Regions from separate parts of the Streptomyces sp. NPDC001070 genome, predicted to be linked through region 2. Evidence: riboswitches for the same ligand, from Rfam matches in the RefSeq annotation. Region 2 holds a riboswitch; each other region holds the start of a gene.
What was found. A riboswitch is a leader RNA that binds a small molecule or an ion and turns the genes downstream of it on or off. The one in region 2 is predicted to bind cyclic di-AMP.

Region 1: another riboswitch for cyclic di-AMP. It lies ahead of ACWDAS_RS09545 (NlpC/P60 family protein); the one in region 2 lies ahead of ACWDAS_RS04730 (M23 family metallopeptidase).
Region 3: another riboswitch for cyclic di-AMP. It lies ahead of ACWDAS_RS21465 (M23 family metallopeptidase); the one in region 2 lies ahead of ACWDAS_RS04730 (M23 family metallopeptidase).

The regions. Positions count from the first base shown of each region.
Region 1 is NZ_JBSFLB010000006.1:72,271-82,336, reverse strand. Features, by position in the region: gene pcrA (DNA helicase PcrA) at 1-1,650, opposite strand, end outside; cyclic di-AMP (ydaO/yuaA leader) riboswitch at 1,912-2,072, shown strand; gene ACWDAS_RS09545 (NlpC/P60 family protein) at 2,081-3,229, shown strand; gene ACWDAS_RS09540 (hypothetical protein) at 3,246-3,599, opposite strand; gene ACWDAS_RS09535 (NlpC/P60 family protein) at 3,941-5,005, shown strand; gene ACWDAS_RS09530 (LuxR C-terminal-related transcriptional regulator) at 5,036-5,659, opposite strand; gene ACWDAS_RS09525 (PspC domain-containing protein) at 5,704-7,005, opposite strand; gene ACWDAS_RS09520 (PspC domain-containing protein) at 7,115-8,371, shown strand; gene ACWDAS_RS09515 (hypothetical protein) at 8,368-8,634, shown strand; gene ACWDAS_RS09510 (DoxX family protein) at 8,572-9,090, opposite strand; gene ACWDAS_RS09505 (class II aldolase/adducin family protein) at 9,212-10,003, opposite strand.
Region 2 is NZ_JBSFLB010000003.1:79,858-89,923, forward strand. Features, by position in the region: gene ACWDAS_RS04695 (endonuclease/exonuclease/phosphatase family protein) at 1-916, shown strand, start outside; gene ACWDAS_RS04700 (helix-turn-helix transcriptional regulator) at 970-1,854, opposite strand; gene ACWDAS_RS04705 (hypothetical protein) at 1,927-2,565, opposite strand; gene ACWDAS_RS04710 (hypothetical protein) at 2,601-2,756, opposite strand; gene ACWDAS_RS04715 (effector-associated constant component EACC1) at 2,945-3,313, shown strand; gene ACWDAS_RS04720 (caspase family protein) at 3,389-5,866, shown strand; gene ACWDAS_RS04725 (extracellular solute-binding protein) at 5,971-7,425, shown strand; cyclic di-AMP (ydaO/yuaA leader) riboswitch at 7,643-7,782, shown strand; gene ACWDAS_RS04730 (M23 family metallopeptidase) at 7,794-9,047, shown strand; gene ACWDAS_RS04735 (hypothetical protein) at 9,146-9,427, opposite strand; gene ACWDAS_RS04740 (DUF6227 family protein) at 9,508-10,066, opposite strand, start outside.
Region 3 is NZ_JBSFLB010000017.1:22,182-32,247, forward strand. Features, by position in the region: gene ACWDAS_RS21440 (alkaline phosphatase family protein) at 33-1,217, opposite strand; gene ACWDAS_RS21445 (DUF5998 family protein) at 1,217-1,804, opposite strand; gene ACWDAS_RS21450 (bifunctional acetate--CoA ligase family protein/GNAT family N-acetyltransferase) at 1,833-4,559, opposite strand; gene ACWDAS_RS21455 (HPr family phosphocarrier protein) at 4,681-4,962, shown strand; gene ACWDAS_RS21460 (GntR family transcriptional regulator) at 5,176-5,868, opposite strand; gene ACWDAS_RS21465 (M23 family metallopeptidase) at 6,088-6,849, opposite strand; cyclic di-AMP (ydaO/yuaA leader) riboswitch at 6,865-7,021, opposite strand; gene ACWDAS_RS21470 (hypothetical protein) at 7,234-7,383, shown strand; gene ACWDAS_RS21475 (M16 family metallopeptidase) at 7,488-8,858, opposite strand; gene ACWDAS_RS21480 (M16 family metallopeptidase) at 8,876-10,066, opposite strand, start outside.

The DNA.
Region 1 (10,066 bases), on a different contig from region 2:
GACGGTGGCGGGACCGGCGCCGGACTCCACGATCGTGCGCAGCTCCTCCAGCAGCTCGTTGAAGCGCTTGACGGCGTTGACCGAGCGCGCGGCCATGCCGAAGGCCTCGTCGACCCGGCGCAGCGCGGCCGCGAAGGAGATCCGCTCGCGCGAGGAGAGGGCGTCGATCATGGCCTCGGCGCGCTCGCCGATACCGCGCTTGGGCACGTTCAGGATGCGGCGCAGCGGGACGGTGTCCTCGGGGTTGGCGAGCACGCGCAGGTAGGCCAGGACGTCCCGGACCTCCTTGCGCTCGTAGAAGCGGACTCCGCCGACGACCTTGTACGGCAGTCCGACGCGGATGAAGACCTCTTCGAAGACACGGGACTGCGCGTTGGTGCGGTAGAAGACCGCGACCTCGCCGGGACGTGCGTCGCCGGCGTCGGTGAGCCGGTCGATCTCGTCGGCGATGAACTGCGCCTCGTCGTGCTCCTGGTCGGCGACGTAGCCGGTGATGACCGGGCCCTGCCCGGCCTCCGTCCACAGGTTCTTCGGGCGGCGCGAGGCGTTGCGCTCGATGACGGCGTTGGCGGCGGTCAGGATGTTCTGGGTGGAGCGGTAGTTCTGCTCCAGCAGGATCGTGCGGGCCTGCGGGTAGTCCTCCTCGAACTGGAGGATGTTGCGGATGGTGGCACCGCGGAAGGCGTAGATGCTCTGGTCGGCGTCGCCGACCACGCACAGCTCGGCGGGCCCCTCGCCGCCATCCTCCGCGTCACCGGTCCCGACCAGCTCGCGCACCAGGGTGTACTGGGCGTGGTTGGTGTCCTGGTACTCGTCCACCAGGACGTGCCGGAAGCGGCGCCGGTAGTGCTCGGCGACGTCCGGGAAGGCCTGCAGGAGGTTGACCGTGGTCATGATGATGTCGTCGAAGTCGAGCGCGTTGGCCTCGCGCAGCCGCGACTGGTACATCGCGTAGGCCTCGGCGAGCTTCTTCTCGAAGGGGTTCTCGGCCTGGCCGGCGAAGGTCTCCTCGTCGATGAGCTCGTTCTTGAGGTTGGAGACCTTGGCGCTGAAGGACTTCGGCGGGAACTGCTTCGGGTCCAGGTCGAGGTCGCGGCAGACCAGGGCCATCAGGCGCTTGGAGTCGGCCGCGTCGTAGATGGAGAAGCTGGAGGTGAAGCCGAGCCTCTTGGACTCGCGGCGCAGGATGCGGACGCACGCGCTGTGGAAGGTGGAGACCCACATCACGTTGGCGCGCGGGCCGACCAGCTGCTCGACGCGCTCCTTCATCTCCCCGGCGGCCTTGTTGGTGAAGGTGATCGCCAGGATCTGGCCGGGGTGCACCTTGCGGGCACCCAGCAGGTACGCGATGCGGTGGGTGAGCACCCGGGTCTTGCCCGAGCCGGCACCGGCGACGATGAGCAGCGGGGAGCCGGTGTGCTCGACGGCGGCGCGCTGCTGCTCGTTGAGCCCCTCCAGCAGCGCGGCCGGGTCGACGGCCGGGCGGTGGGCACCGTCCCGGTAGTACGCGTCCCGGTCGACGGGCACGTCGAAGCGCCCCTCGAAGAGGTCGTCGGGGACCGTCTCGGGCTCGTCCTCGGGAGGCGGCGGGGGCTGCTCCTCCCTCGGTTCGAGGCCGGCCAGGAAGCTGTCGTCAAAGAGGCTGCTCATCGCCTCCCGAGTCTAGGCCGTGGGACGGACAGCGTTGCCCCGCTTGCCCGAGCCCGCCCCGGGCGGGCCGCCGGACCGGTCGGGGCCGCGGCCCCGCGTACGGTCACTCGGGGCCGCGGCACCGTCACGCGGAGCCCCGGATCGTGAAGGTCACGAAATGATTGCGGACAATTCGAACACCAGGGTTCCCACAGACCCCCGCAGTTGACTACCGTGCCGCATCAGGCGGTCCGCTCCACGCGGCGGCGACCGTGCCGTCACGGGCCGCCTCCGCTGAGTCCGGCGACCGCCGGAGCCGGGGACCCAATGACCTTGGGGTGAATCGGCCCGTACGAGCGCAGCACGCGCCCGCGCGGACCGTAGGGCGGCCTTCCGAAGCCCGAACCCGACAGCTAACCCGGTAGGCGGTCCACGGAAGGAGCCGCCTGACTTGGCGACCCACCGCAAGCCGCGCCCGCGCGCGCTGACCGTTCCCGGCCCCCGCGCCGCCGTGGGACTCACGACCGCCGCGCTGGCCACCGTCACCCTCTTCGGCGAGAGCGCGAGCGCGGCGCCCGCCTCCCCGGACAAGCCCTCCATCAGCGAGGTCAAGGCCCGGGTCGACAGGCTCTACCACCAGGCCGAGGCCGCCACCGAGCGGTACAACGGCGCCAAGGAGCAGACCGAGACGCAGCGTGCGCGCGCCGACGCGCTGCTCGACCAGGTGGCCCGCAAGACCGAGACGCTCAACGACGCCCGCCGCACGATAGGCGAGTACGCCGCGGCGCAGTACCGCGGCGGCGGTCTGGACGGGACGACCAGCTTCCTGCTCTCATCCGACCCGCAGCAGTTCCTGGACCAGGCGCATCTGATGAACCGCCTGTCCGACCGCCAGGAACAGGCGATGGAGACCTTCCGTACCCAGCAGGCCGAGACGACGCGGAAGCGCGCGGAGGCCGTCGAGAGCCTGCAGAAGCTGACCGAGGCGCAGCAGCGGCTGAGCGCGGAGAAGACCGCGGTCAAGCAGAAGCTGGCTGCGGCGCAGAAGCTGCTGAACAGCCTCACCGCCCAGGAGAAGGCGCGGCTGGCGGCGCTGGAGAAGAAGCGCCAGGAGGAGGCCGCCGCCAAGGCCGCGGCGATCGCCGCCAAGGAGAAGGCCGCGCAGGAGGCGGCGGCGAACGACACCGCCTCGTCGGGGTCCTCCACGGGCTCCTCGTCCGGTTCGACGTCCACGGCGTCCGGGACCTACGCAGCCAAGGCGGCGAAGGCGATCGAATTCGCCCGCGCCCAGCTGGGCAAGCCGTACGTGTACGGCGCCACCGGCCCGAACTCCTACGACTGCTCGGGCCTGACCCAGGCCGCCTGGGGGGCCGCGGGAGTCTCCATCCCCCGCACCACCTACGACCAGGTCGACTTCGGCAGCCGTGTCACGGCGGACCAACTGCAACCCGGAGACCTGGTCTTCTTCTACTCGGACGTCACCCACGTCGGCCTCTACATCGGCGGCGGCCAGATGATCCACGCCCCGCACACGGGCACCGTCGTCAAGATCGCCCCGATCACCGAGATGCCGATCTACGGCTACGCCCGGATGGCCTGAGAGCCCCGGGAAGGGCTCAGGTCCACAGCACCGCGATGAAGATGTTGGCGGTGGTCAGCGCACCCACGGTGCCGAAGGCCGCCGCCGACACCTTCTCCTCGTCGCGCTTGACGTAGACCAGGCCGAGGATCACCACCAGGATCGCGAGCTTCACACCGATCTTGATGTTGTTCACCGGCTGGTCGTCGGCCTGGTTGAGGCCGACCAGCACCGCGCCCGTGACCAGCATGGTCAGCGCGCCGTGCAGCATGCCCGGCACGAAGCGGGCCTCGCCGCGCCCCATGGCCTTCATCTGGGTGAGGAAGCCGCCCAGCAGTGCGGCGATGCCGATGATGTGCAGGCCGACGAAGAGGTTGATGAGTACGTCCATGGCTCAGGACCCTAACCGCGCTCTTACCAGCGCTCGGCACCGAGGGTGCCCTGTTCCGGCACATCGGTCAGGGGCGGACTGCAAGTGACCAGGTCACCCGTCGAACAGCGGTCATCCGCGGGCAGGCCGCGGCCGAATCGGACCAGTCCCGCACAGTCCGGCACTCCCCCGCGACGTCCAGGTTTAGCGTCCTGACCCAGGTGGCCGACCCCACTGCCGCAAGGACCCCGTCCCCGGCACGGCCACCCCCGCCGAAGGTCCGGCGGTGGACGGCTCCCCGTCCGCCCGCCGCCGGACCACCGGGGGGCGTACGGACGGCACCCCGGAAGGAGTGACGGCGCGTGGCGTCGCACAGAAGGCCCAAGGAGCGCGGTCTCGCCGGCACGACCGCGCGCACCGCCGCCGGTCTCGCCCTCGCCGGCGCGGCCTCCGTGACGATGTTCGGGGAGACCGGGCACGCCGAGCCCCGGCTGACCACCGAGGAGGCCAGGGCCCGGGTGGACCGCCTGTACGAGGAGGCCGAGCAGGCCACCGAGCAGTACAACGGCGCGAAGGAGAAGGCGGACACGGCCACCGAGCGGATCGAGCAGCTCCAGGACGAACTCGCCCGCAGGACCGAGCGCCTCAACCGCACCCGCGACGGCCTCGGCTCCATCGCCACCGCCCAGTACCGCAGCGGCGGCATCGACCCCGCCGTCCAGCTCGCCCTCGCCTCCTCCCCCGGCGACTACCTGGAGCGGGCCGGGATGCTGGACCGGATGAGCAGCCGGCAGACCGCCGCGCTGCGCGTCCTGTCCGCCCAGCAGCGCGAGATCGAGCAGGTGCGCGCCGAGACCCGCGCCGAGCTCGACGAACTGCGCGGCACCCGCGCCGAACTCGCCCGCCACAAGCGCACCGTGGAGCAGCGCCTCGCCTCGGCCCGGCAGCTGCTGGGCCGTCTCACCGCCGCCCAGCGCGCCGCCGTGCTGTCCTCGGACGGCCACGGTTCCGCCGACCCCCGGGCCGGCCGCGGCGCCGCCGGCTCCCGTTCGGACCTGGCGCCCGTCGCCGCCCCCAACGCGCGCGCCGCCCGTGCCGTCAACTTCGCGTACGACTCGCTGGGACTGCCGTACGTCTGGGGTGCCACCGGGCCCTCGGCGTACGACTGCTCGGGCTTCACGCAGGCCGCGTGGCGGGCGGCCGGGGTCTCCCTGCCGCGCACGACGTACACCCAGATCAACGCGGGCACCCGGATCTCCCGCTCCCAATTGGAGCCCGGGGACCTGGTGTTCTTCTACTCGGGGATCAGCCACGTCGGCCTCTACGTCGGCAACGGCATGATGATCCACGCCCCCCGCACCGGTGACGTCGTCAAGCTCGCCCCGATCGACCAGATGCCCTTCGCGGGCGCCACACGACCGGCGTGACGCCCCGGGGCCGGGCCCCGGCCCGGCCCCTCAGACCAGCCGGCGCGCGGTCGCCCAGCGGGTGAGCTCGTGCCGGTTGCTGAGCTGGAGCTTGCGCAGCACCGCGGAGACGTGCGACTCGACCGTCTTCACCGAGATGTAGAGCTGCTTGGCGACTTCCTTGTACGCGTAGCCGCGGGCGATCAGCCGCAGCACCTCGCGCTCGCGCTGGGTGAGCCGGTCCAGGTCCTCGTCGACCGGCGGGGCGTCGGTGGACGCGAAGGCGTCCAGGACGAAGCCGGCCAGCCGGGGCGAGAAGACGGCGTCGCCGTCGGAGACCCGGAAGACCGAACTCACCAGATCGGGGCCGGTGATGGTCTTGGTGACATAGCCGCGCGCGCCGCCGCGGATCACTCCGATGACGTCCTCGGCGGCGTCGGACACCGACAACGCCAGGAAGCGCACCGGATGTTCTGCGTCGGTCATGAGCCCGGCGCAGCGCTTGAGCACCTCGACCCCGCCACCGCCCGGCAGATGGACGTCGAGCAGCACGACATCGGGCCGCGTCGCGGTGATGACGGAGACCGCCTGGTCGACGTCGGCGGCCTCGCCGACCACCTCGACCCCGGTCCGCTCGGTCTCACCGATCTCGGCCTGCACCCCGGTGCGGAACATCCGGTGGTCGTCGACGAGGACGACCCTCACTCGCCGCTCCGTGCTCACGACGGCCTCCCTGGTTCCTGGGACCTGTCCATCTCCAGCTCCACTTCCGTCCCCCCGCCCGGCGCGGAGCGCAGCCGCGCCTCGCCGCCGTTGCGCCGCATCCGGCCGATGATCGACTCGCGGACGCCCATCCTGTCCGACGGTACGTCGTTCAGGTCGAATCCGGGCCCGCGATCGCGCACCGACACGAAGACCCTGCTCTCCTCGACCTCCGCGTACACCTGCACGGGCTCGTTCCCACCGTACTTGGCGGCGTTGACCATGGCCTCGCGGGCCGCCTGCATCTGCGCCACCAGGCGTTCGTCGAGCGGGCAGTCGCCGACGCACACCACCTCCACGGGCACCCCGTGCGCGTCCTCCACCTCGGCCGCGGCCCGGCGCACCGCGTCGGCCAGTGTGACCGGCTCGTCGTCCTTGCCGTTGCCCTCGGGCCGGTACAGCCAGGCCCGCAGCTCGCGTTCCTGCGCGCGGGCCAGCCGGGCGACCTCGCGCGGGTCCTCGGCGTTCCTCTGGATCAGCGTCAGGGTGTGCAGGACGGAGTCGTGGACGTGCGCGGCGACCTCGGCCCGTTCCTGCGCCCGGATGCGCGCGAGGCGTTCCGCGGACAGGTCCTGGGTCATGCGGACGAGGTACGGCCCGGCGATCAGCGCCACGCCGACCAGCACGGCGAGCGAGGCCTGGAGAATGGTGCCGAGGTGGCTGACCGAGCCCTGCACGACGAGGAAGCCGGTCACACCCACGCCGACGAGGATCACCCCGGCGGCACCGCGCGCGAACGGCAGCAGTCTCTTGCGGCGGCTCAGCTCCGCCCAGCGGGCGCGGCGGGCGTTGTCGGCCTGGCGCCACACCAGGGCGACGCCCAGCCCGATCAGCAGCAGCGGCCAGACGTAGGCGTTGGCCTTGCCGAGGTTGAGGTTGTCCAGCAGGATGCCGAGGCCGATGGCGAGCGCGATGAGCGCGACGATCTGGCCCCGGTCGGGCCGGCGTCCGGCGAGCCATGAGCGGGCATTGCGCGGCTCCTTGGCCTCGACGACACCGCCGACCCCGAGCGGCACCACGAACCAGAAGACCGCGTAGAGCAGGATGCCGAGGCCCTGGATGGTCGCCAGGACGACGAACACGACGCGCACCCACGCGACCGGCAGTCCGAGGTGCCCGGCCAGACCGCGGGCGACGCCGCCGATCACCCGGCCCTCGGAGCTGCGGTAGAGCTTGCGGACCGGGTGCTCGGCCGGGTCCGGGGACGCGAGGTACGACGCCCCGGTGGGCGGGCTGGTCGGCGGTCCGGCGGCTGGCATGTCCCGATCGTCACATGTTTCGCGGACGGTGGGTATCAGGGTTGGCCCCCATGCGGGGTCAGGGTCGTTCCGGATACCGGCACGCGTCCCGGGCCGCCACCATGGAGCCATGACGGAGCAGTACACGCAGGCGGCCGAGGCACCGCCGGGCCGGCGCCTGGCGCGCAGCCGCAAGCCGAAGGTGATCGCCGGTGTCTGCGAGGGGGCGGGGCGGTACTTCGACATCGACCCGGTGATCTTCCGGATCGTGCTCGGCGTACTGGCGCTCACCGGCGGCCTGGGGCTGGTGGCCTACGGCCTGGCGTGGCTGCTCGTCCCGATGGAGGGAGCCGGCGAGAACGCCGAGAGCGAGGCCCACCGGCTGCTGTCCGGGCGGGTGGAGGGCACCGCGCTGACGGCGGTGCTGGTCGCCCTGGTCGGCTGCGGGCTGTTCCTGTCGATGCTGGGCAGCGGCGGCAACCTGGCCTTCTCCCTGGGACTGCTCGCGGCCTTCGCGGGCGCCGTGTACTGGTCGGTGCAGAAGCGGCAGGCCACCGAGGCTCCCGCGCAGGCGGCCGCGCCGCCGCCGACCCAGCCGCCGCCGCAGCCCGCCACTGCGGCGTGGTGGAAGGAGACCGCGGTCGAGGACGCTCCCACTGCGCCGGGGGCCGGCGGCTATCTGTGGGGGCCGGACGACGGTCCCGCCGATGAGGAGCGCGACCGCCGCGAGTGGCGGGACCGTCGGCGTGCGGGACGGCGCGAGGGCGCCTGGCTGGGCGTGGTCGTGTTCTTCCTGGCCGCGGCCGCGGCCGCGACCGGCATGGCCGCGTCCTGGTCCTCCCAGCCGCTGGGCACGAGCCTGCAGACCGGCTTCGGGTCCGCGCTGGCCGTCTTCGGCCTGGGCTTCGTGGTCAGCGCCCGGTGGGGGCGGCTCGGCGGCGGCACGGTCTTCGCGGTGCTGCTCACCGCCGCGGTGCTGGTGGGCTCCACGGCGCTGCCGCGGTCGATCGTCACCGACTGGAAGCAGCGCACCTGGGCGCCCACCACCGTGGCCGCCGTGCAGGACTCGTACGAGCTGGGCACGGGCCGGGCGACGCTGGATCTGTCCGGGCTCCGGCCCGGCGGGCGCACCGTCTCGACGCGGGCTCAGGTCGGCGCGGGCCAGCTGGTGATCAGGATCCCGGAGGACGTCAGTCTGCGGATGCACGTCCAAATCGGCCTCGGGGACGTGCAGTTGCCCGGTGAGAGGGAGAAGGACGTCGACGTCCAGCCCAGGGTGAACCAGAAGGTGACGCTGGATCCGGCGGACGGGAAGAAGTCCCGGGGCACGCTGGAGCTGGACGTGGAGATGGGTGTGGGACAGGTGAGGGTGGTGCAGTTCTCGTGAGACGGCATGGATTCGAGCCCTCGGCGCTCTTCACCGGCCTGGTGCTGCTCGGCCTGGCCACCGCGTTCCTGCTCGACGCCGCCGGCGCGTGGAAGCTGACCGCGGCCACCGCGGTGCCCCTGACCTGTGCCGGTCTGGGGCTCGCGGCGCTCGGCGCGGTCACCTCACGTGTGGTCCGCGGACGGTCGACGGCCCGCCGCTCAGGCGAGGCCGCGCCGTCCCCGGCCCCGGCGTCCGGCGATCATCGCGTCGACGGACAGTAGCGGGGCGCCGGCGAGGACCAGCGGCAGCCAGGCCATCAGGTAGACGAGGTCGTTGCCGTAGTAGTACGGCTGGGTGGCCCAGCTGACGGTGAGCCACAGGCTCAGCGAGATCAGCGCGCCGCCGAGGGCGGCGATCCTGCTGAGCAGGCCGACCAGGGTGCCGATGCCGACGGCGATCTCACCGAAGGCAATGGCGTAGCCGAAGCCGTGCGGGTTCTTCAGGGCCAGGTCGATCATGCCCGGGATCGCGGCGCTGCCGCGCACCGCGTTCAGGGTGCCGACGAGCGAGCCCGGGGCGCTGTCGTTGAAGAAGATGTCGGACATCAGTTTGTCGAAGCCGGCGTAGACGAAGGTCACGCCGAGGAAGATGCGCAGCGGCAGCAGCGCATAGCGCCGTGCCGTGTCCCGCCACGGTCCCTGGCTGGGGAACCGCTCCGTGTCTCTCGTACCGCCCATGCCCGGTATGCCCGTCACGCTCATGACGTCCGCCCTCTCCCAACGCACGTGCCACCAGCCCCCTCCCGGAACCGATTCTCCAGGAGCGCCCCAGGAGATACGTAGGCGAACCGGCCGTCGTTCAATCAAAAATCCCTGAATTCTCGCGGGCTATCCGCTCATAGGTGGGCTGGTAGTTGATCCATGCGACCAGATCGTGTCCCAGTTGCTCACGCGTGGCGAGCGCGTCCTCGTGCGCGATCCACACCGGCTTGCCCGCCGCCTTCGCGCTGAGCTGCACCTGGCAGGACTTCTCCATCGTCATGAACCACCACGCCGCCGAGTCCACGGTCTCGCCGACCGTCAGCAGCCCGTGGTTGCGCAGGATCACCGCCTTGTGCTCCCCCAGTACCACCGCGACGCGCCGTGCCTGCGCCTCGTCCACCACGACCCCGGTGTACGCGTCGAACAGCGCGTGGTCCTCGTAGAAGGCGCACGCGTCCTGCGTGATCGGCTCCAGCCGCTCCCCCAGGGCGGCCAGCGCCCGGCCGTAGGTGGAATGGCTGTGCGCCACCGCGACCACGTCCGGGCGGGCGCTGTGCACATGGGCGTGGATGGTGAACGCCGCCTGGTTGACGTGGTGGCGCCCCTCGACGACGGCGCCGTACTGGTTGACCAGGATCAGCTCCGCCACGGTGAGATGCCGGAACGGCACCCCGAAGGGATTGACCCAGAAGTGGTCCGTCAGTTCCGGATCGCGCACGGTGATGTGCCCCGACACCCCGTCCTCGTACCCCAGCTCCCCGAACGCGCGCAGCGCCACCACCAGCCGCTCCTTGCGATGCCGGCGTTCCGCGGCGGGGTCCTCGAAGGTGGGCGGCAGTGCGAAATGGAGCTGATCGGGGGGTATGGGCTGCGGCGCGGTGTCGGTCATGGCGCGGAAGTTACCCCGAGGTACCGCAGATGAACAGGGGCGATACCAGGTTTCCCCGGTATC
Region 2 (10,066 bases):
CGCCACGTACAACGTGGAGAACCTCGACCCCGCCGACCCCGCCGACAAGTTCGCGCGGCTGGCCGACGGCGTCGTCACCAACCTCTCCTCGCCCGACATCGTGGCGCTGGAGGAGATCCAGGACAACAACGGCGCCACCGACGACGGCACCGTCGCCGCCGACCAGACCGTCCAGAAGTTCGTCGACGCCATCGTCGCGGCGGGCGGCCCCCGATACAGCTGGCGCTCGGTCGACCCCACGAACGACACCGACGGCGGTGAGCCCGGCGGCAACATCCGCCAGGTCTTCCTCTTCAACCCGGAGCGCGTGCAGTTCACCGACCGCGCCGGCGGCGACGCCACCACCGCGGTCCAGGCGGTCAAGTCCCGCAAGGGCCTGCAGCTGTCCGTCTCGCCCGGCCGGATCAACCCGACCAGCGAGGCCTGGAACGCCAGCCGCAAGCCGCTGGTCGGCGAGTTCCGCTTCCACGGCGAGCCGGTCTTCGTCATCGCCAACCACTTCAACTCCAAGGGCGGCGACCAGCCGCTGCACAGCCGCTACCAGCAGCCGGTGCGCAGCTCCGAGACCCAGCGGAAGCTGCAGGCCACCGAGGTCAACACCTTCGTGAAGTCGCTGCTGGCGGCCGACAAGCACGCCAACGTCGTGGTCCTCGGCGACCTCAACGACTACGAGTTCTCCGACACCGTGTCCACCCTCACCTCGGACGGCGTGCTGAAGGACCTCCTCACCACGCTCCCGAAGTCCGAGCGCTACACCTACGTCTACGAGGGCAACTCGCAGTCGCTGGACCACATCCTGCTCAGCCCGGGGCTGCGCAGCTTCGACTACGACGTCGTGCACATCAACGCGGAGTTCGCCGACCAGGCGAGCGACCACGACCCGCAGATCGTCCGCATCAAGCCGGACGACTGCTGACGCACCACCCGTGAGGGCGGCACCGGCGCGACGCCGGTGCCGCCCTCACGGCGTCACCGGGGGTCGGGCTCCGGATCGGGGAAGCCGCTGGCGGGCGTGTCGGAGCCGGTCCACGCGGCCAGCAGCTGCAGCGCGGCCTCGGAGGTGGAGCCCGGCTCGGCCGTGTGGATGCACATGGCCTGGTCGCTGTCGCCGGGGAAGACCACGTTCTCGTACGACAGGGTGAGGTCGCCGACGACGGGGTGGTGGTAGAGCTTCACACCGTGCGACTTCTGCCGCACGTTGTGGTCGGCCCACCAGGCACGGAACTCCGCGCTCTTGATGGTCAGCTCGCCGACCAGCTCGGTCAGCCCCGGGTCGTCCGGGTGGCGCGCCGCGTCCAGCCGCAGGGTGGCAACCGTCTCGGCGGCGTACTTGTCCCATTCGCGGTACAGGTCGCGCGCCGCGTCGTCGAGGAACATGAAGCGGGCCAGGTTGCGGTCGCGGTGCGGCAGCGCGTCGAAGTCGGTGATCAGCGTGCGGGCCAGCCGGTTGGCGGCCAGCACGTCCGTGCGCCGGCCCAGGACGAGCACGGGGGTGCGGTCGCCCAGCAGGTCCAGTACGCGGTAGACCTCGGGGCGCACCCGCTGGGGCCGCTGCGGGCGGCGGCGGGGCGGCTGGCGGTGCCGCGCCAGCTCGAAGAGGTACGCCCGCTCGGCCGCGTCCAGCCGCAGGGCGCGGGCGACGGCGTCCAGCACCGCCTCCGAGACATTGAGGTGCCGGCCTTGCTCCAAACGGGTGTAGTAATCGGTGCTCACCCCGGCCAGCCGCGCCAGCTCCTCCCGCCGCAACCCCGGCACCCGGCGCGGTGTACCGCTGACGCTGATACCGGCGTCCTGCGGGCTCAACCGGTTCCTGCGGGCCCGCAGGAACTCTCTGAGCTCGGCGTTGTGCTCCATGTGTTCCAGTATGGGCGGCCGATCATGAGGCGGCCCGGTGCGGGCGGGCGGTGCCTCCCGGCACCGCCCGCCCTACTGGCCGGAAGGGGGGCTCTCCTCCCGGTGGTCCAGCCGTTCCAGCCGCTCCTGGAAGCGGTCCGGCATCGTCCTGAGCCGCGCCGCCTCCGCCGCCGGCTCCTCGCGCAGCGGCCCGGCCGCGACGGGCTCGGGCGGTTCCCCGGTCACGTTCACCCAGGGCCCGGCCAGCCGCGCGAACTCCGCCGGCCGCAGGACCCGCAGCCCCGCCGCGCAACGGGGGCAGGCCGCTGTCAGGGCGCGCCAGCCGGGCAGCCCGGCACCGTCGCGCACGAAGACCCGCGCGGCCCGGCCGCAACGGCAGACGCCCATGCGCGCGGTGCGCACACGCTGCCGCGCGTAGCGCATCCCGTGCTCGTACCGGGTGTACGCGCCCAGCACGCTCACCTGGAGCACCACCGCGTCCCGGCAGTCCGTGGCACAGGTCAGGGCCTGTGCCTCGGCGGCCGTGTGCAGGCAGTAGAAGCCGCAGTCGCAGCCCCTCGCCGGGCTGCGGTGCCGCCGCCCGTAGCCGCACACGGCGTCGTCGAGGGCGCCGTACACGATCCGCCCGCCCAGCGACACGCCCCGGAAGCCCACACGGGTGCCGTCGTGCGACAGCATGGCAAAGGCCAGCTTGTACCCCGCGGGGGGCACCGCCGGCCGTTCCTCGGGCAACCGGCCCGCGAACCTCACCGCGCCGCGGCCTCGGCGGCCTCTTCGGCCACCGCGGCCCCCGCCTCGGCGCCGGCGGTCGCCTTCTCGTCCGCGGGTTGCTCCGCGAGTCCTGTGAGCTCCTCGTCCGCCTCTTCCGCGTAGCCGTTCGCCAGTGCCTTGCCCAGCCTCATTCCGGCCTCCAAGATCGGGCGAATCCCCTCGTACGTGCGGTACTCGGGCATCATGACGCATCGGCCCGCCCCGGGGTAGGGGGCCTCGGCCCGGACCGCCGCGATTTCCTGGCCTTTACACACAACTCCCGTCACATCCGCTATGCATGACGGCGCGTCAGCGTAAACTGGGAGGCGAGGGAGGCGTCATGGAGACGTATGTGACCATCGAACTCGAGGGCGGCAAGGACCCGGCCGAGGACCTGCGCAGACTCGAGGTCTGGCTGCGGGCCGACGAGGAACTGGCCCCGCTGGTCGCCCGCCGTGAGCGGCCCGCCGACGAGAGCATGGGCATCGCCTACGACCTGCTGCTCGTCATCCTCCAGGAGACCCTGCAGACCACCGCGCTCACCCTGCTCCGCGCCCTGCGCAACCATCTGCGCAACCAGCCCGGCGACTCGCTCACCGTCACCGTCCGCTCCGGGGACGTGGAGTGCGTCCTCACCGGCCGGGACACCCTGACCCGCGGCGAACTGGAGGCCATGGCGGCCCGCATCCGCCAGACGCTGGAGAACTAGCTCCGGAGAACCGGATCCGGAGGAGGAGACCGGGAAGAGACCGGGAAGAAGAGACCCTGGGGAGGTCCGGCGGGCATGCCGTACGAACCGTTCGCGTCCCGGTCGCGGGCGGTCCTGATCGGCGTCTCCAAGTACGAGCACGCCCGCGACTTCTCCAACATCCCCTCCGCCAACGCCAATCTGGGGCGGCTGCGGGCCGTGCTCGTCTCGGGATCGCTCGGCCGGTTCATCCCGCGCACCGTGGAGACCCTCGCCGAGCCGCGCACCCGCGACCGCGCGCTGCGGCTGATCGCCACCGCCGCCGCCCAGGCCCAGGACCTGCTGCTGTGCTACTTCACCGGGCACGGCTACGTCGACCTGGGGACCGGGGAGCCCGAGCTCTACCTGATGACCCGGGAGTCCACCAAGGACGGGGCCCGCCTGGACGGCATCCCGTACCGGGACCTGCTGAAGCTCCTCGCGTCCTCGCGCGCCGAGCGGGTCGTCCTCGTCCTGGACTGCTGCTACTCCGGCAACGCGGGCCTCGTGCCGCTGCCCGAGCGGCCGTTCTCCCTGATCACGTCGTCGGCCGTCGGCTCGCGCATCCACAAGGGGGACGGCATCGACCCGACGCCCTTCACCGGGGCCCTCGTCCGGGTGCTGGCCGAGGGCACCGACCCGTACGACCCGGTCACCGTGCAGGGCCTGGGGGTCCGGCTGCGCGAACTGGCCGACGAGTACGCCGCCACGCTCGACGAGCGGGTGGACTACGACCCCTGGTTCCCGACCGAGCGCTCCAGCAACAGCGCCGGCGACACCGTCCTGTCGCAGGCCCGGCTCACCCCGCGCCCCGCTCGCGGGACGCGCCCGCTGGCGCCGCTGCGCCGCCTCGCCCAGTACGCGGGCTTCGCCTGGACGTGGATGGCGGGACCGCACCAGCCGTACTGGCACCGCGCCGTCGGCATCGGTACCGCCCTGGCCCTGCTCGCGGGCGGCGTCACCGGCTGGGCGTGGGCGCACCGCCCCGCGCCGCTGTGCCCCGCCCCGCTCGAACTGCGCGTGCTGACCTCGCCGGAGACCCGCGCCGCGCTCACCGCCGTGCTCGACGAATTCCAGGACAGCGACGCCGCCGGGACCACCGCTTCCCTCGGCGGCCGGCCCGAGGGGTGCGGCCAGATCAACACCACCGTCTACGCCGCCCCGGCCGACCGTACGATCGCCGCCTTCCGCGCCTCCGCCGCCTGGGCGGAACCGGAACGGGCCTGCGGGAGCGGCGGAGGCTGCGCGATGCCGCTGCGCGACGTCGGGCCGCACCCGGACGTGTGGATACCGGCGGCGGGCACCGCGTACACCCGGGTACTGGCGGAGACCGAGCGCCCGGAGAGCGTCGTCGCCCTCGGCGGCCGGATCACCCTCGCGCACTCGCCGGCCGTCGTCGCCGCCACCACCTCGCTGGAGGGCGTCGGGCGCACCGGCAGCACCGCGCAGCAACTGGTGGACGCCGCCCACGCGCAGGGCGTGGTCGTCCGCAGCGCGGAACCGCACTCCTCGGACGCCGCCCTGGACCAGCTGCTGCACCTGGCTCCCGGCACCCGTGTGACCACCGACGCCGTCCCCCCGGCCGACGACCGGGCCCTGGCCTGTTCGGCCCGCACCTGGCTGGTGGACCGGCACGGCACCCAACAGGCCCTGCTGACCGCCGAGTCCACCCTGGCCGCTCTCGTCACCCCGGCCCTTGAGACCCGTCCCCCGTGTCTGGGCAACCAGTCCGACCCCTACACCGTCTACTACCCCCGCGACGTCCCGCCGCTCGACCTCACCCTCGTCCCGGTGACCTGGGAGACCGGCCGTGCCGACCGCGTGGACCGCGCCGATGCCGTGCACCGGCTCGCCACCTGGCTCGGCTCGGCGCCGGGGCAGCGGGCGCTGGCCGCGCAGGGCTTCCGTACGGACGTCACCGGCACGAGCGGTGCCGGCGACACGCCGCTGGACAGCGCGGTCTTCGTCGCCGACCCCCCGACCGGTGGCGAACCGCCCTCGCGGCAGGCCATCGAGGCCGCGCTGCGCGACCACGGCGACACCGGCGGTACCCGGCGGGACGTCCTCTTCGCCGTCGACGTCTCCAGCTCCGCCTTCTCCGGGGCCAATGTCTCCGTCGTCCGCTCCGTCCTGGCCCGCGCCGCCGGCTACCGGTACGGCATCGCGGCGGTGCCCGGCCGCACGGTCCTCCCGCTCGGCGCGCACGGCGCGGCCGCGCGGGACGCCGCGATCCGCTCGCTGGCGCCGGTCGAGCGCGACGCCCCCGTCGCCGCCGCCCTGCGCCAGTGGTCCCGTACCCTCGCGGACTCCCCCGGCGCCCTGCTCGTCCTCATCACCGACGACGAGGACAGCGCCCGCGTGGCACCGCCCGACCCTGACGTCCCCGTACTGGTGGTGTCCCTGGAGAGCTTCGGCTGCTCGCTGCGCTTCAACAAGGCGGTCACGGAGGGCGGCGGCGCCTGCCTGGCGGCGGCGCAGGACCTGCCGGACCGGGTCGCGGAGACGATCACCCGGCTCACCTCGGGAGGGTCATGAGAGCCGGGGGCCTTCCGGGTACGGGGGGGTGGAACGGACGGGCGCGCGCCGCCCGCCGGGACGGCGGCGAACCCGGATCGCGCGCCCGGGCCGCCCGGGCCGGCGTGACGACTCTGGCCGCCTCGACCGGCCGGACCGCTCTGACGGCCGTGGCCGGCTCGACCGCCGTGACCGAACGCCGCGCGCGCCGTGCGCGCCCTCCGTACCGGGTCCGCCGTGCGTACCGGGTCCTGGGGCTCCTGCTCCTGCCGGCCGCCGCCGCGGCCTGCAGCGGTTCCCCCGCCGTCCCGGCCCCGCCCCCCGACCGTTCCCGTCCGATCGTCGTCGCGAGCGACGCCGATCTCACCGCGGGCGGGCAACCCGGCGTCCGCCGCGCCCTGATCGACGAGTGGAACCGGCGCAATCCCTCCCGGCCCGCCCGCCTCGTCGAGCTCCCCTCCGCCTCCGACGAGCAGCGCAGCGAGCTGATCGGCGCCTTCCAGTCCGGTACCGCCGCGTACGACGTGGTCAACCTCGACATCAGCTGGATCCCCGAGTTCGCCGACAGCGGGCTGCTCCGTCCCCTCGACCCCGCTCTCGTCGACGGCGACTTCCTCCGCCAGGCCGCGGACGCGGGCCGCTGGAAGGGCCGCACGTACGCGGTGCCCTTCAACACCGACGTCGGTCTGCTGTACTACCGCACCGACGACCTCGCCAAGGCCGGCCGCCGCCCGGCCGACCTGCGCGAGTACGCCAAGGTCGGGGATCTGCTCGCCGACGTACGCCCCCTCGGCCACGCCGCCTACACCACCCAGCTGCGCGCGTACGAGGGCCTCACGGTGAACACCCTGGAGACCTTCTGGACCGCGGGCGTCGACCTCGTCGACGGCGACGGCCGCTACGTCGGCACCGAGGACGGGCTGCGCGAGGGCCTGGACGAGCTCGGCCGGCTCGGCGCCGCGAACAACCTCAATCCGGAGTCCCTGGAGGCCGACGAGTCCGTCACCCTCGCCCAGTTCACGGAGGGCCAGAGCGTGCTGATGCGCAACTGGCCGTACGCCTACAACCGGCTCGACGCCACCCTCGCCCCCGGCGTCCGCTTCGGCGTGGCCCGGCTCCCCGGGGTCGCCGCCCTCGGCGGGCAGAGCCTGGGCGTCGCGGCGACCAGCGACCGCCCGGACGACGCCGCGGACCTGATCCGCTTCCTGACCGGCCGCACTGCCCAACATGCCCTGCTCGGGGCGGGTTTCGCCCCCGCGCGGCGGTCAGCATACGGCGCCGGGGATGTCAACTGTGACGATCCTCACGACCCCCGCGCCTGGTTCTTCGACCGCCCCGAGGGGCGCGGCTCGGAACCGTCACCCTCGCCGTCGGCCGCGACCCCCGGTTACACGACGCTGCTGTGGTGCGCGCTGCAGGCCGCCAGGGCCCGTCCGGCGACCGCTCACTACGTCACGTTCACCCGGGTCCTGCAGCGTGAAGTGCACGGGATGCTCACGGCGCACCGCAGCGCCGACGCCACGGCGGAGCGCCTCGACAGCCGATTGGGCCGTGCGTTGGGTGGCCGAGGTCCGGGGTGACCATCACTCGCCGTGAGCGCGGCGCTCCCTTCCGCATAACGACTGATGCACACTCACATTTCCCGTAGGTCACGGCAGTCGCGGCTCAATGTCCGCTTCTGTCCTGTCCATCCACATAGATTCCCGTCATGAACTCGCTTGAGTGGCTTGGAATTGGCGGGCGCCTCTATTAACGTTCGATAACGCAGCGCGGTCGTCCCGCCGCCGACAGGGCGGCGCCGTGCGCTTGCCGAATCCCGTCCGCGGGAACCGGGGAACCACTTCCTGGGGTGAATCGGGGGCCTTCCACGGTCCTCGTAGGAGACCTTCCTGCTCCGAACCCGTCAGCTAACCCGGTAGGCGAGAAGGAAGGAAAGGAGTGCGCCCGCGTGGCGTCGAACGAGCCTGCCCTGATACCCGGACAGCAACAGGGGTCCGTCTCCGCGTACCCCGATTGGGACACCGGCGAGTGGAACATCGCCGCCGGCTGGAACCCCCCGGCTGCCGAGCAGGCACCGCCGACGAAGAACGCGATCGACGGCTGGGACACCGGCGAGTGGAACATGGCCGCCGGCTGGTTCGACGAGGCGGCCTCCCAGGCCACCACCGCCGAGCCGGAGACCGCCGCCGAGCACGAGGCGTACGAGAGCGGGCCGGAGGCCTACGACACCGTCGCCACCGCCCACCCGCGCCACGAGGACGAGTCCGACGAGCCCGAGGGCGGCCCGCGGTTCGGCGGCGCACCCTACGAGGGCCCGCAGGCGGAGCCGTGGAACCCCACCGAGGAGTCCACCGGCCCCCGTCGCGCCCGGCACCGCGTCGCCAAGCAGCGCTCCATGGGCCGGGGTTCCGCGGTCTTCGGAGTCGCGGCCGTGGCCGTGCTGGGCGTCGGAGGGGTCGCCACCGCCGAGGGCAAGAACCCGCTCCCCGTCTCCCTGCCCGAGGTGTCCCACCTGCCCGGCATCGGAGCCCTGGTCGGGGACGACAGCGCCCCCGAGGCCAAGCAGGTCGCCGAGGCCCTGCGCCCCGACGCGGGTGAGGCCCTGCGCAACCGCATCCTCGACCAGGCCCAGCAGCAGCGGAACGCCGCCGACCGGTCCGCCAGGAACGCCGCACAGCAGGAGGCGGTGGCCAAGGCCGCCAAGTCCGCGGCGGCGGAGCGGGTCCGCGCCGAGGCCGCGGCCAAGAAGAAGGCCGCGGCGGAGGCCGCGAAGAAGCTGGAGGCCGAGCGCCTGGCCGAGCTCGCCAAGAGCTTCGTCAAGCCGGTCGCCTCGTACACGCTGACCGCCGGCTTCGGCGAGTCCAGCTCGCTGTGGGCCAACACGCACACCGGCCAGGACTTCGCCGCCCCGACCGGCACCCCGGTCAAGGCCATCCACAGCGGCACCATCACCGAGGCGGGCTGGGCCGGTTCGTACGGCTACCGCATCATCCTGACCCTCGACGACGGCACCGAGCTCTGGTACTGCCACCTCTCCTCGATGATCGTCACCTCCGGCAAGGTCAGCACCGGTGACACCATCGGCCGCGTCGGCGCCACGGGCAACGTCACCGGCCCGCACCTGCACCTGGAGGTGCGCCCCGGCGGCGGCGACCCGATCGGCCCGCTGGGCTGGCTCCGCAGCAAGGGCCTCTCCGTCTGAGGCACCCCGACTGCCGGTGACGACACTGACCCCGGCGGTCCTGGTGAACCCCCGACACCAGGACCGCCGGTCCGTCGTTTCCGGCCTTCGGTGATCGTCTACGGGACGACGAAGTTGTAGAGCTCGGAGATCCTCGGCGGCCCGCTCGGCTCCGGGAACCCGGACTCCTTGGCTGCGGGCATCATGATCTCCATGAAGGCCTCCAGCGCCTGCGCGGACTGCCAGACGTTGACCAGCCGCAGACCCTCGTTGGTGATCACGGCGGCATGCGAGAGAAGCCCCGCAGGAGGATGCTCGGGCCCGAACCCCGCGCGGTGGTTCGCTTCCTCGTACTGCAGGGCCGTCACACCGGGGAACTCGACCTCCGTCAGGACCGCCATGGGAACCTCCCGCCTCCCACCGACTCGCCTACGCCCCAATTTCCTCCGGCTGCACCCCGGCCGCAATCCGGAGCGCCCGGCTACAGCGCCTCGAGCCGTACATCCGCGGAGTCGCAGGCGGCCGTCTCGTCGGCGTAGACCTCGCACACCGGCCGTCCGTCGGGGGTCATCGTGTGCTCGACCTCCCAGAGGCTGATCTCCTCGCCGGTCGCCAGCAGGAAGGCGTGCTCGTAGAGCGTCCAGCCGGCGACCCGGCCGGTGCCGATCCGGGTGTGCCGGCCGGTGACGTACGCGATGTCGTGGCCCACGGCCGAGCCCAGCCGGCTGAGCAGCTCCTCGTCCGGGACGTCCGTGTTCTCCGCGCGCCGCAGCACCCGCCAGGCGTGCTCCGCGGAGTGGTCCTCCCTGTACTGCCGGGGCCCGGGCGCCAGCTCCATCGCCAGCTGCGGCAGCCGCGCCAGCCACTCCGCCGCCTCCGCCTCCAGCTCCTCCGGCGAGGGCTCCCCGAAGCGCGCGTCGATCACGTGCTGGGCCGCGGCGAGCTCCTCAGGGTCGGAGTACACCTCGTACAGCAGCCGGTCGGCGCCGGCGCCGGTGTTGTGCTCGATCTCCCAGAGCAGCTGTGTGCTGCCGTCGGCC
Region 3 (10,066 bases), on a different contig from region 2:
GAGTGGTGGGCGGTGAGAGTGGGGGCGGTGCTTCAGGTGCGGACTTCGAGCAGGGGCACCAACTGCTCCGCGGGGGTCATCGAGCCGTGCAGGCCGACCATGGTGGACTCCCCCGGCTCGGTACGGGTGGCGACGATCGCGATGTCGTCCCGGGCGACGGCGACGACGTCGCCGATGCGGCCGCGCACCCGGTCCTCCACGAGGGGGCCGAACCATCCCGCGGCGATGGCCTCTTCGCGGGAGGCCACCCACATCTGCTCGCCGAGCACCTCGCTCCACACGGCGTGCACGTCGGCGGCCGCGCCCGGCACGGCGTAGACGTGGCGGGCGCGTGCCTCGCCGCCGAGGACGGCGACTCCGGCGCGCAGCTCCCAGTCCTCGTCGAAGTCGATCCGCGACTCGGGGTCGAAGGGGATGTCGATCATGCCGTGGTCGGCGGTGATGTAGAGCGCGCTGCGCGGCGGGAGCTGTTCGGCGAGCCGCTGGGCGAGCCGGTCGGCCATCATCAGCTGGCCGCGCCAGGCGTCGGAGTCGACGCCGTGCCGGTGGCCCATGGAGTCCAGCTCGCTGTAGTACGTGTAGACCAGCGCCCGGTCGGTCGCGGCGAGCCGCTCGGCGGTGAGGTCCATGCGCTCCTCGCCGGTGAGCCGTCCGTGGAAGGTCCCGCCGCTGAGAGCGATCTTCGTCAGCGGGGTGTGCTGGAAGGTGGGCGAGGTGACCTGGCAGGTCTCGATGCCGGCGGCCCGGGCGAGCTGGAAGACCGTGGGGTACGGCTGCCAGACGTACGGGTCGGTCCACGGCTGCCAGCGCAGCTGGTTCATCAGCTCGCCCGTGTCCGGGTTGAGCACGGTGTACCCGGCCAGGCCGTGCGCGCCGGGAGGCAGTCCGGTGCCCACGGAGGCGAGCGAGGTCGCGGTGGTGGAGGGGAAGCCCGCGGTGATCGGACGGCCGCTGCCGGTGGCCGAGCCGGCCATCAGCGAGTTGAGGAACGGCGCCTCGTCCGGATGCCGGCGGATCAGTTCCCAGCCCATGCCGTCGACGAGGAACACGCACGCACGGTCGGCGGGCGCGAGGTCGAGCGAGGTCGGCGGGGCGGTGGAGACGCCGAGTCCGGCGGCGACCGCGGGCAGCAGGTCGCTCAGCGCGGCGCTGCCGTAGCGGGGGGCGGGTGCGGTGTACGGATCGAGCGGCTCGTACGACGGGGCGGGATGGACCATCAGGAGGCCGTGCTCGCGGTGGCCTCGGAGAGCGCCTGCGCGAAGGCGAGGGCCTGCCGGACGGTCTCCGGGCCGTCGCCCGCCTCGCTGACGCGCAGGCTCAGGTCGTCGGCGGTGGATGAGCCGGTGTAGCCGTGGTCCGCCTCGCAGTTGGGGTCGCCGCAGGCGGCGGGCTCCAGGTCGATGCGGCTGACCGCCCCCCAGCCGATGGTCAGGACGACCTCGCGGGGCAGGGTGCCAGGGGTGTACGACTCGGGGTTGGCCACGACCCGGCTCAGTACGACCGAGGAGATCCGCTCGAGCTTGACCGACTCGGTGGAGGTGGTGGCGTAGGGGCTCGGGGAGGTGTCGTCGGCGCTCTGCTCGTCGGTGTGGCTGACGATGAAGCGGGTGCTGGTCAGGACCAGGACGGTGACGTGCCGGCGGACCTCGTTCGCATCGAAGGTCGTCTCCTGGTGGACCAGGTACGAGGCGACCGGCTCCCCGCCGACGGAGGCCTCCACGGCCTCGGCCACGAGGGCCGGGTAGTAGCCGCTGCGCTCGATCGCTGCGCGCAGCCCCTGGGTCGTCGTACCGGTCTTTGCCATGCGGACCATCCTAGTGCGGAGCACGTGTTCAGAAGGACGACAGTGCGCGCGGTCCGAGGTCCGTGCGGGCCGGGGGGCGCGCGAGACGGACGGAGGCACCGAGCACGGTGAGGCCGGCGGGGGCCACGACGACCGGTTCGAGGTCGACGGAGACCACCTCGGGCAGGTCGTCGACCAGCAGCGACACCCGCAGCAGCAGCTCCTCCAGGGCTCCGGTGTCCACCGGTTCCGCGCCGCGCCAGCCGAACAGCAGCGGGGCCGCCTTGATGGAGCGGACCAGCTCGGCGACGTCCCGGTCGGTGGCCGGCACCAGCCGGTGCGCCATGTCGCCGAGGAGTTCGGAGGCGGCGCCCGCGATGCCGAAGGAGAGCACGGCGCCCGCGGCCGGGTCGACGGTGGCGCGCACGACGGTGTCGACGCCGCGCGGCGCCATGGCCTGGACGACCAGGTGCAGCTCCTCGGGCTTGCCCAGCCGGGCGGTCAGCTCCTCGAAGGCGCGGCGCAGGTCGTCGGGGTCGGCGATGTCCAGGCGTACGCCGCCGAGGTCGGCGCGGTGGCGCAGGTGGGGTGCGGTGGTCTTCAGGGCGACGGGGTAGCCGAGGCGGCGGGCGGCCTCCAGGGCGGCGTCGATCCCGGGCGCGGGCAGCGCGGGCCGGACCACGACGCCGTACCGGGCGAGCAGGTCGGCGGCCGAGGACTCGTCGAGGGTGACGCCGGAGGTGTCCGCGGCGGGCTCCCCCGCGTCCTTGAGCAGCCGTGTGACGTCCCGGCACGCGGCCGCCTCGTCGACGTCCTCGAAGTCCGGCACCCTGCCGGGTGCCTGGGCGTCCCGGCGCCACTGGGCGTAGGCGGCGGCCCGGGCCAGCGCTTTCACGGCGCGTTCGGCGGCGCCGTAGGCGGGGATCCGGGCGGCCGCGAGGCGGGTGCCCATGGCCTCCAGCGCGGTGTGGACGATCACGACGGGCTTGGCGCCGCCGGACTCGTCCGCGGCGGCGCGGAGGGCCTCGGCCAGCGGGGGGTCGTCACTGGTGCCCGGGTCCTCTGCGAGTTCGGACCCGACCCTCGGGATGGCGGTGACCACGACGGCGTCATGGGCGGGGTCGGCGAGGGCGGCGGCGAGGGCGACGCGGAAGTCCTCTGGACCGGCGGCGGTGGTGAGGTCGAGCGGGAGGCCCGGCTCCAGTCCGGCGGTGAGGCAGGCGTCATAGGTGAGCAGGCCGAGGGACTCGGAGTTGCCGAGGATCGCGACGCGCGGCCCGGCGGGCAGCGGCCGGCACGACAGCAGCAGTCCGGTGTCGAGGAGCTCGGTGACGGTGTCGGTGCGGATGACGCCGGCCTGCCGCAGCAGCGCGGAGACGGTGCTGTCGGGAATGCGCGTGGCGGGCACGGCGTGGCCGGGCGGGGCAGCCTCCGAGTGCCGGGCGCCCTTGACGACGACGACCGGCTTGACGGCGGCGGTGCGCTTGGCGAGGCGGTAGAACTTCCGCGGGTTGCCGAGGGTTTCGAGGTAGAGCAGGGCGACGTCGGTGGCCGGGTCGTCGTACCAGAACTGCAGGATGTCGTTGCCGGAGACGTCCGCCCGGTTGCCCGCGGAGACGAAGGACGACAGCCCGGCGCCGCGCCGGCGCAGCCCGGAGAGCAGGGCGATGCCGATCGCGCCGGACTGGGTGAACAGGCCGAGCCGTCCGGCGTCCGGGGTCTCCGGCGACAGGGAGGCGTTGAGCCGTACGTCGTCGGCGGAGTTGAGGATGCCGAAGGCGTTGGGGCCGATGACGCGCATGCCGTACGAGCGGGCCTGTCGCACCAGCGCGCGCTGCCTGCGGCGGCCGTCGGCGCCGGACTCGGCATAGCCGGAGGAGATCACCAGCAGCCCGAGGACGCCGTGCCGGCCGCAGTCGGCGACGGCCTCGGCGACGTTGTCGGCGGGGACGGCGATGACGGCCAGGTCGATCGTGTCGGGGATCTCGGCGACGGAGCGGTGGGCGGGCACGCCCTCGGGGTCGAGGGTGCGCAGTTCCTCGGGGAACGAACGGTTCACGGCGTGGACGCGACCGGTGTAGCCGCCCGCGATGATGTGCCGGAGCAGGCCGCGGCCGACGCTCCCGGGGCGGCGGCCGGCGCCGATCACGGCGATCGAGGACGGGGCGAGCAGCCGCTGGACCGAGCGGGCCTCGGCGCGCTGCTCGCGGGCGCGCATGACGGCGAGGGACTGCTCGGTGGGCTCCAGGTCGCATTCGAGCCGGACGACGCCGTCGGTGAAACTGCGCTGCTGGGTGTAGCCCGCGTCGGTGAAGACCTTGATCATCTTGCGGTTGGCCGGGAGCACCTCGGCGATGAAGCGGCGGATGCCGCGCTCGCGGGCCACCGCCGCGATGTGCTCCATGAGCGCGGAGGCCACGCCGCGGCCCTGGTGCGCGTCCTGGACCAGGAAGGCGACCTCGGCCTCGCCGTCGTCGGTGCGGTCGTAGCGCACGGTCGCGATGAACTCGCCGCCGACGAGGGCCGCCAGGCCCACGCGGTCGCGGTAGTCGTGGTGGGTGAAGCGGTGCACGTCCCGGTCGGAGAGCCGGGGGTAGGGCGCGAAGAAGCGGTAGTACTTGGACTCGTCGGAGACCTGCTCGTAGAAGCTGACCAGCCGTCCCGCGTCGTCCGGCGCGATGGGCCGGACGTGGGCGATGCCGCCGTCGCGCAGGACCACGTCCGCCTCCCAGTGGACCGGGTAGTCGCGCTCTGCGGCGGGCGGCGGCGTTGTCATGGCCCAAGCGTACGGGTATCGGGGCACTGTGGGATGAGTGCGACGATGTGGTGGACGGGCCGCTCCTCGCGGCATGGCAGACTGGTCTAGACCTCCCTGGAACGATCCGAAGGGCAACACCATGGCTGAGCGCCGCGTCACCATCGGCTGGGCCGAGGGCCTCCACGCACGTCCCGCTTCGATCTTCGTCCGCGCCGCCACCGCCGTGGGCGTCCCCGTCACCATCGCCAAGTCGGACGGCGCCCCGGTCAACGCCGCCTCGATGCTCGCCGTGCTGAGCCTGGGCGCGGCCGGCGGCGAGGAGGTCGTCCTCGCCTCCGACGCCGAGGGCTCGGACGCCGCGCTCGACAGCCTGGCCAAGCTGGTCTCCGAGGGACTGGACGAGCTCCCCGAGACCGTCTGAAACCGCGGGAAACCGCGGTACGACGAAAGAGGCGGACCCGCGAAATCCGGCCGGATTTCGCGGGCCCGCCTCTTCGTCATTGCGGAGCCAATTCCGCGCAGCGCGCAGCGGAATCAGGCACGGGAAATAGGCCCGTGCACAATTCCTACAGTTGTATACGGCACTTCTGTTAATCGTGGCCGCTCGGCGTGTGTACGGCGTGTTTCCAATTCCTCACCGCGCCGCCGCGCCGCGTCCCGCGCGCTCCGGCCGGCGCAGCCGGTGCGCCGCGGTCGCCCGCTCGACGTGGGCCGCCATCAGCCTGCGGGCCCGCTCCGCGTCGCCGCGGGCCACCGCGTCCACGATCGCCCCGTGCTCCTCCCAGGACTCCACGGCGCGGCCCGGGGTGTCCACCGCGTACACCCAGGCGATCTTGTGCCGCAGCTGGGTCAGCAGGGCCACCAGGGTCGGGCTGCCCGAGGCCTGGGCCAGCGTCTCGTGGAACCAGCCGTCCAGCGCAGGCAGGTCCGACAACTGCCCCTGCAGGGAGCGCTCCTGGCCGAGCCGGACGAGGCCGCGCAGCACCTTCACATGCGCCTCGGTGCGCCGCTGCGCGGCCCGCGCGGCCCCCAGGGGCTCCAGCAGGCCGCGGATGTCCAGCAGGTCGGCGGCCTCCTGCTCGGTCGGCTCGGCGACGGACGCCCCGGCGTGCCTGCGGGTCTGCACGAAGCCCTCTGACTCCAGGGTGCGCAGCGCCTCGCGCACCGGGACCCGGGACACCCCGTAGCGCTTGGCCAGTTGCTCCTCGGTCAGCCGGCTGCCCGGCGCGAAGAACCCGCTGATGATGTCGTCACGGATCGCCGTGCACACCGCCTGGGCCGAAATTCGGCGCGCAGCGCCCCCGGTCCCGTTCACATCCGACCCCACATCGCCGGTTCCTTTCGGTGCGCGCCGACCGCCGTCGTTTAATCCCCGCGTAACGGAGGAGTCGGCGTTTCTGCGGCGACTCTATTCCAGCACGGCGCCGATTCCGACGGCAGCCCCGAATTCATGGAGCATTTTTGGACAGTCGGCGGCCGGGAAGCACCGGGTACGCCGAAGGCCCCGGCGGGGGACCGGGGCCTTCGTGTGGGGGGAGGGGATGGCTCAGATGTGGACGCCCTTGGAGCGCAGGTACGCCAGCGGGTCCACGTCGGCGCCGTACGTCGGGGCCGTACGGGCCTCGAAGTGCAGATGCGGACCGGTCACGTTGCCGGTGGCGCCCGACAGGCCGATCTGCTGGCCCGCGGAGACCTTCTGGCCGACCGACACGCTCAGGGAGGACAGGTGCCCGTACTGGGTGTACATGCCGTCCGCGTGGCGGATCACCACGTTGTTGCCGTAGGAGCCGCCCCAGCCCGCCTCGACGACGGTGCCGGCCCCGGCGGCGTGCACGGGGGTGCCGATGGATGCGTGGAAGTCCACGCCGGTGTGGTAACCGGAGGACCACAGACTGCTGGTCGCGTGGTACGGGGTGCCGATGGAGCCGGCGACCGGCAGCATCCACCCGCCGAGCGCGCCGCGGGCCTGCGCGCCGCCCCGCGACGCGTGCGAGGCGCTCTCGCGGGCGGCCTTGGCCTTGGCCGCCTTCGCGGCGGCTTCCCTGGCGGCCCGCTCACGGGCGACGCGCTTGGCGTGCGCGACGTGGGCGTCATGGCGCTTCTGCGCGACGTCGGCGGCCCGGTGCTGGGCCGTCGCCTGGTCGGCGATGTGCGCGGCCAGGTCGCCGGCGACCGCGGCGCAGCGGGCGAAGGCGGAACCGTCGGTCTTGGTGTCGGCGGCAGCGGCGGGCCCGACGAACGCGCCGGTGGTCATGGCGGTCAGCGCGGCGGCGCCGGCCAGGGTGGAGCGTATGGAGAACGACGCCATGGGCAGGCGGAGATCCTTTCCTTCCTTCTCGCCTACCGGGTTAGCTGACGGGTTCGGAGCAGGAAGGTCTCCTACGGGCGGCGGCAGGCCGCCCGATTCACCCCAGGGACATCTCGGATGGGTCCCCGGCTCCCCAGGCTCGCGCCTGACGGGGACTCGGCGATCGTTGCTCCGGTGCCGCGGGAGGCGGCTGCTTCCGCCGGGCAACCCGAGGACGCTAACCGGGTGTTGCGCCCGGGACCAAAAAAATCCGGCAATATGTGCCGGATGCCACACCGGCCCCCAACCGGCCGCAACGGTCCGTAATCCCGCGACACCACAGCTCCCGGGCTTCTCGCACCGCTCTGGTTCGCACCGCTGTCCTGGGACCCGGTCGTCATGGGCATGGACGGGCCCCCTTCGGAGGTCTGGTCCGCCCATATCCGGACCTATTACGACATGGAGATCCTGGACGAGGAGCAGGTGGCGCAGCTCCGCGCCGCGTTCCTGGAACGCGCCGCCGAACTGGCCGCTCCCGACGGTCGCATTCCATGAGGTATGAGGATCGATAGGGCCGCCGCGCGGCTGGACCGCTGAGGCCGTGCGTGCCGCGGCCCCGGGTGCCGCTGGGGCTCCCGGGGTCGCGTCGAAGGTGCCGCTCAGACGCCCGTGACGACCTCGACCGGGCCGATGCCCAGCTCACGGACGGGACCGGCGATGGCGGAGGCGTCGCCGACGAGGACGACGACGAGCCGGTCCAGGGGGAAGGCGCTGACGGCCGCGGCCGTCGCCTCGACCGTGCCGGTCGCGGCGAGCCGCTCGTAGAGCCGGGCCTGGAAGTCGTCCGGCAGATACTGCTCGACCTGGTCGGCGAAGGTGCCGGCGACCGCCGAGGCGGTCTCGTACCGCAGCGGGGCTACGCCCACCAGGTTCTGCACGGCGGCGTCGCGCTCCTCGTCGGTGAGCCCCTCCGCCGCCAGGGTGCGCAGCACCTGCCAGGTGTCGGCCAGCGCGGGAGCGGTGACGTCGGTCGCCACGGACCCGCTGATGCCCAGCAGGGAGACCCCGGTGCCCTCGGGTGTGGCGAGCAGCACCTGGCCGAAGGCCCGCACGCCGTACGTGTAGCCCTTCTCCTCGCGCAGGACGCGGTCCAGGCGCGAGGTCAGCGTGCCGCCGAGGCAGTACGTGCCCAGCACCTGGGCCGCCCAGACGGGGTCGTGGCGGTCGGCGCCGGCGCGGCCGATGAGCACCTGGGTCTGGACGGAGCCGGGCCGGTCGACGATCACGACGCGGCCGGTGTCGTCCGCGGTGATCGCGGGCAGCGGGCGGCGCTCGGCGGGCTTGCCGCTCCACTCCCCCAGCGTGTTGGCCAGGAGGTCGTCCAGCGCGATCCCGGTGAGGTCGCCGACCACGACGACGGTCGAGGTGGACGGCCGTACGTGCGTGTCGTAGAAGGCGCGGACGGCGGCGGCGTCGATGCGCGAGACCGTCTCCTCGGTGCCCTGGCGCGGCCGGGAGCAGCGCAGGTCGGCGGCGAAGAGCTCCTTGGACAGCGCCATGGCGGCGCGGCGCGCGGGGTTGGCCAGCTCGTGCGGGATCTCGTCGAGGCGGTTGCCCACCAGCCGCTCGACCTCGCTCTCCGGGAACGCCGGCGCGCGCAGCGCGTCGGCGAGCAGGCCGAGGGCCTTGTCGAGACGGGAGGCGGGGACCTCCAGGGAGACCCGGACGCCGGGGTGGTCGGCGTGGGCGTCGAGGGTGGCCCCGCAGCGCTCCAGCTCGGCGGCGAACTCCTCGGCCGTGTGCTTGTCCGTGCCCTCCGACAGGGCCCGGGCCATCATCGTGGCGACGCCGTCCAGACCCTCGGGCTCGGCGTCGAGCGGCGCGGAGAGCAGCACCTCGACGGCGACGACCTTCTGGCCGGGGCGGTGGCTGCGCAGCACGGTCAGCCCGTTGGGCAGCGTGGAGCGCTCGGGGGCCGGGAAGTCCCAGGGCTTGGGCTGCCCCGGCTTGGGCTGCGGGTGGAACGTCATGGTGCTGTGGACGTCGGTCACTGGTCCGCGCCCTCCTCGTCCTCGTCGGAGTCCTCGCCGGAGGCTGCCGGGGAGCCCGTGGGCTCGTAGACCAGCACGGCGCGGTTGTCGGGCCGCAGGGTGGCGGCGGCGATGTCGCGCACCTCGTCGGCGGTGATCTCCAGGATCCGCTTCACGGCGGTCAGCGCCAGCTGCGGGTTGCCGAACAGTACGGCGTACCGGCACAGTTCGTCGGCGCGGCCGCCGACCGTGGCGAGCCGGTCCAGCCACTCGCGTTCGAGCTGGGCCTGCGCCCGCTCCATCTCCTCCGGGGTCGGGCCCTCCTCGGCGAAGCGGGCCAGCTCCTCGTCGACGGCTGCCTCGATGGCGGGCACCTCGACGCCGCTGGAGGCCTTCACGTCGAGCCAGCCCAGCGAGGGCGCCCCGGACAGCCGCAGCAGGCCGAAGCCGGCGGCGACGGCGCTGCGGTCACGGCGCACGAGCCGGTTGTGCAGCCGGGAGGACTCCCCGCCGCCCAGGACCGTCAGGGCGAGGTCGGCGGCGTCGGCCGAGCGGGTGCCGTCGTGGGGCAGCCGGTAGGCGGCCATGAGCGCCCTGGACGGGACGTCCTCCTCGACGACCTCGCGCAGTTGCCCGCCCATCACTCCGGGGAGTGAACCGTCGCGAGGCGCCGGCTTGCCCTCGTGGGCGGGGATGGTGCCGAAGTACTTCTCGACCCAGGCGAGCGTCTGCTCGGGATCGATGTCGCCGACGACCGCGAGTACGGCGTTGTTCGGCGCGTAGTAGGTACGGAAGAAGGCGCGCGCGTCATCCAGGGAGGCGGCGTCCAGGTCCTCCATGGAGCCGATGGGCGTGTGGTGGTACGGGTGGCCGTCCGGGTACGCCAACGCGGTCAGCCGCTCGAAGGCGGTGCCGTACGGGACGTTGTCGTACCGCTGGCGGCGCTCGTTCTTGACCACGTCGCGCTGGTTGTCCAGGCTCTGCAGGTCCAGCGCGGACAGCAGGCTGCCCATGCGGTCCGCCTCGAGCCACAGGGCCAGCTCCAACTGGTGGGCCGGCATGGTCTCGAAGTAGTTGGTCCGCTCGAAGCTGGTGGTCCCGTTGAGCGAGCCGCCGGCGGACTGGACCAGCTCGAAGTGGCCGTTGCCCTTGACGTTCGCCGATCCCTGGAACATCAAGTGCTCGAAGAGGTGGGCGAGTCCGGTACG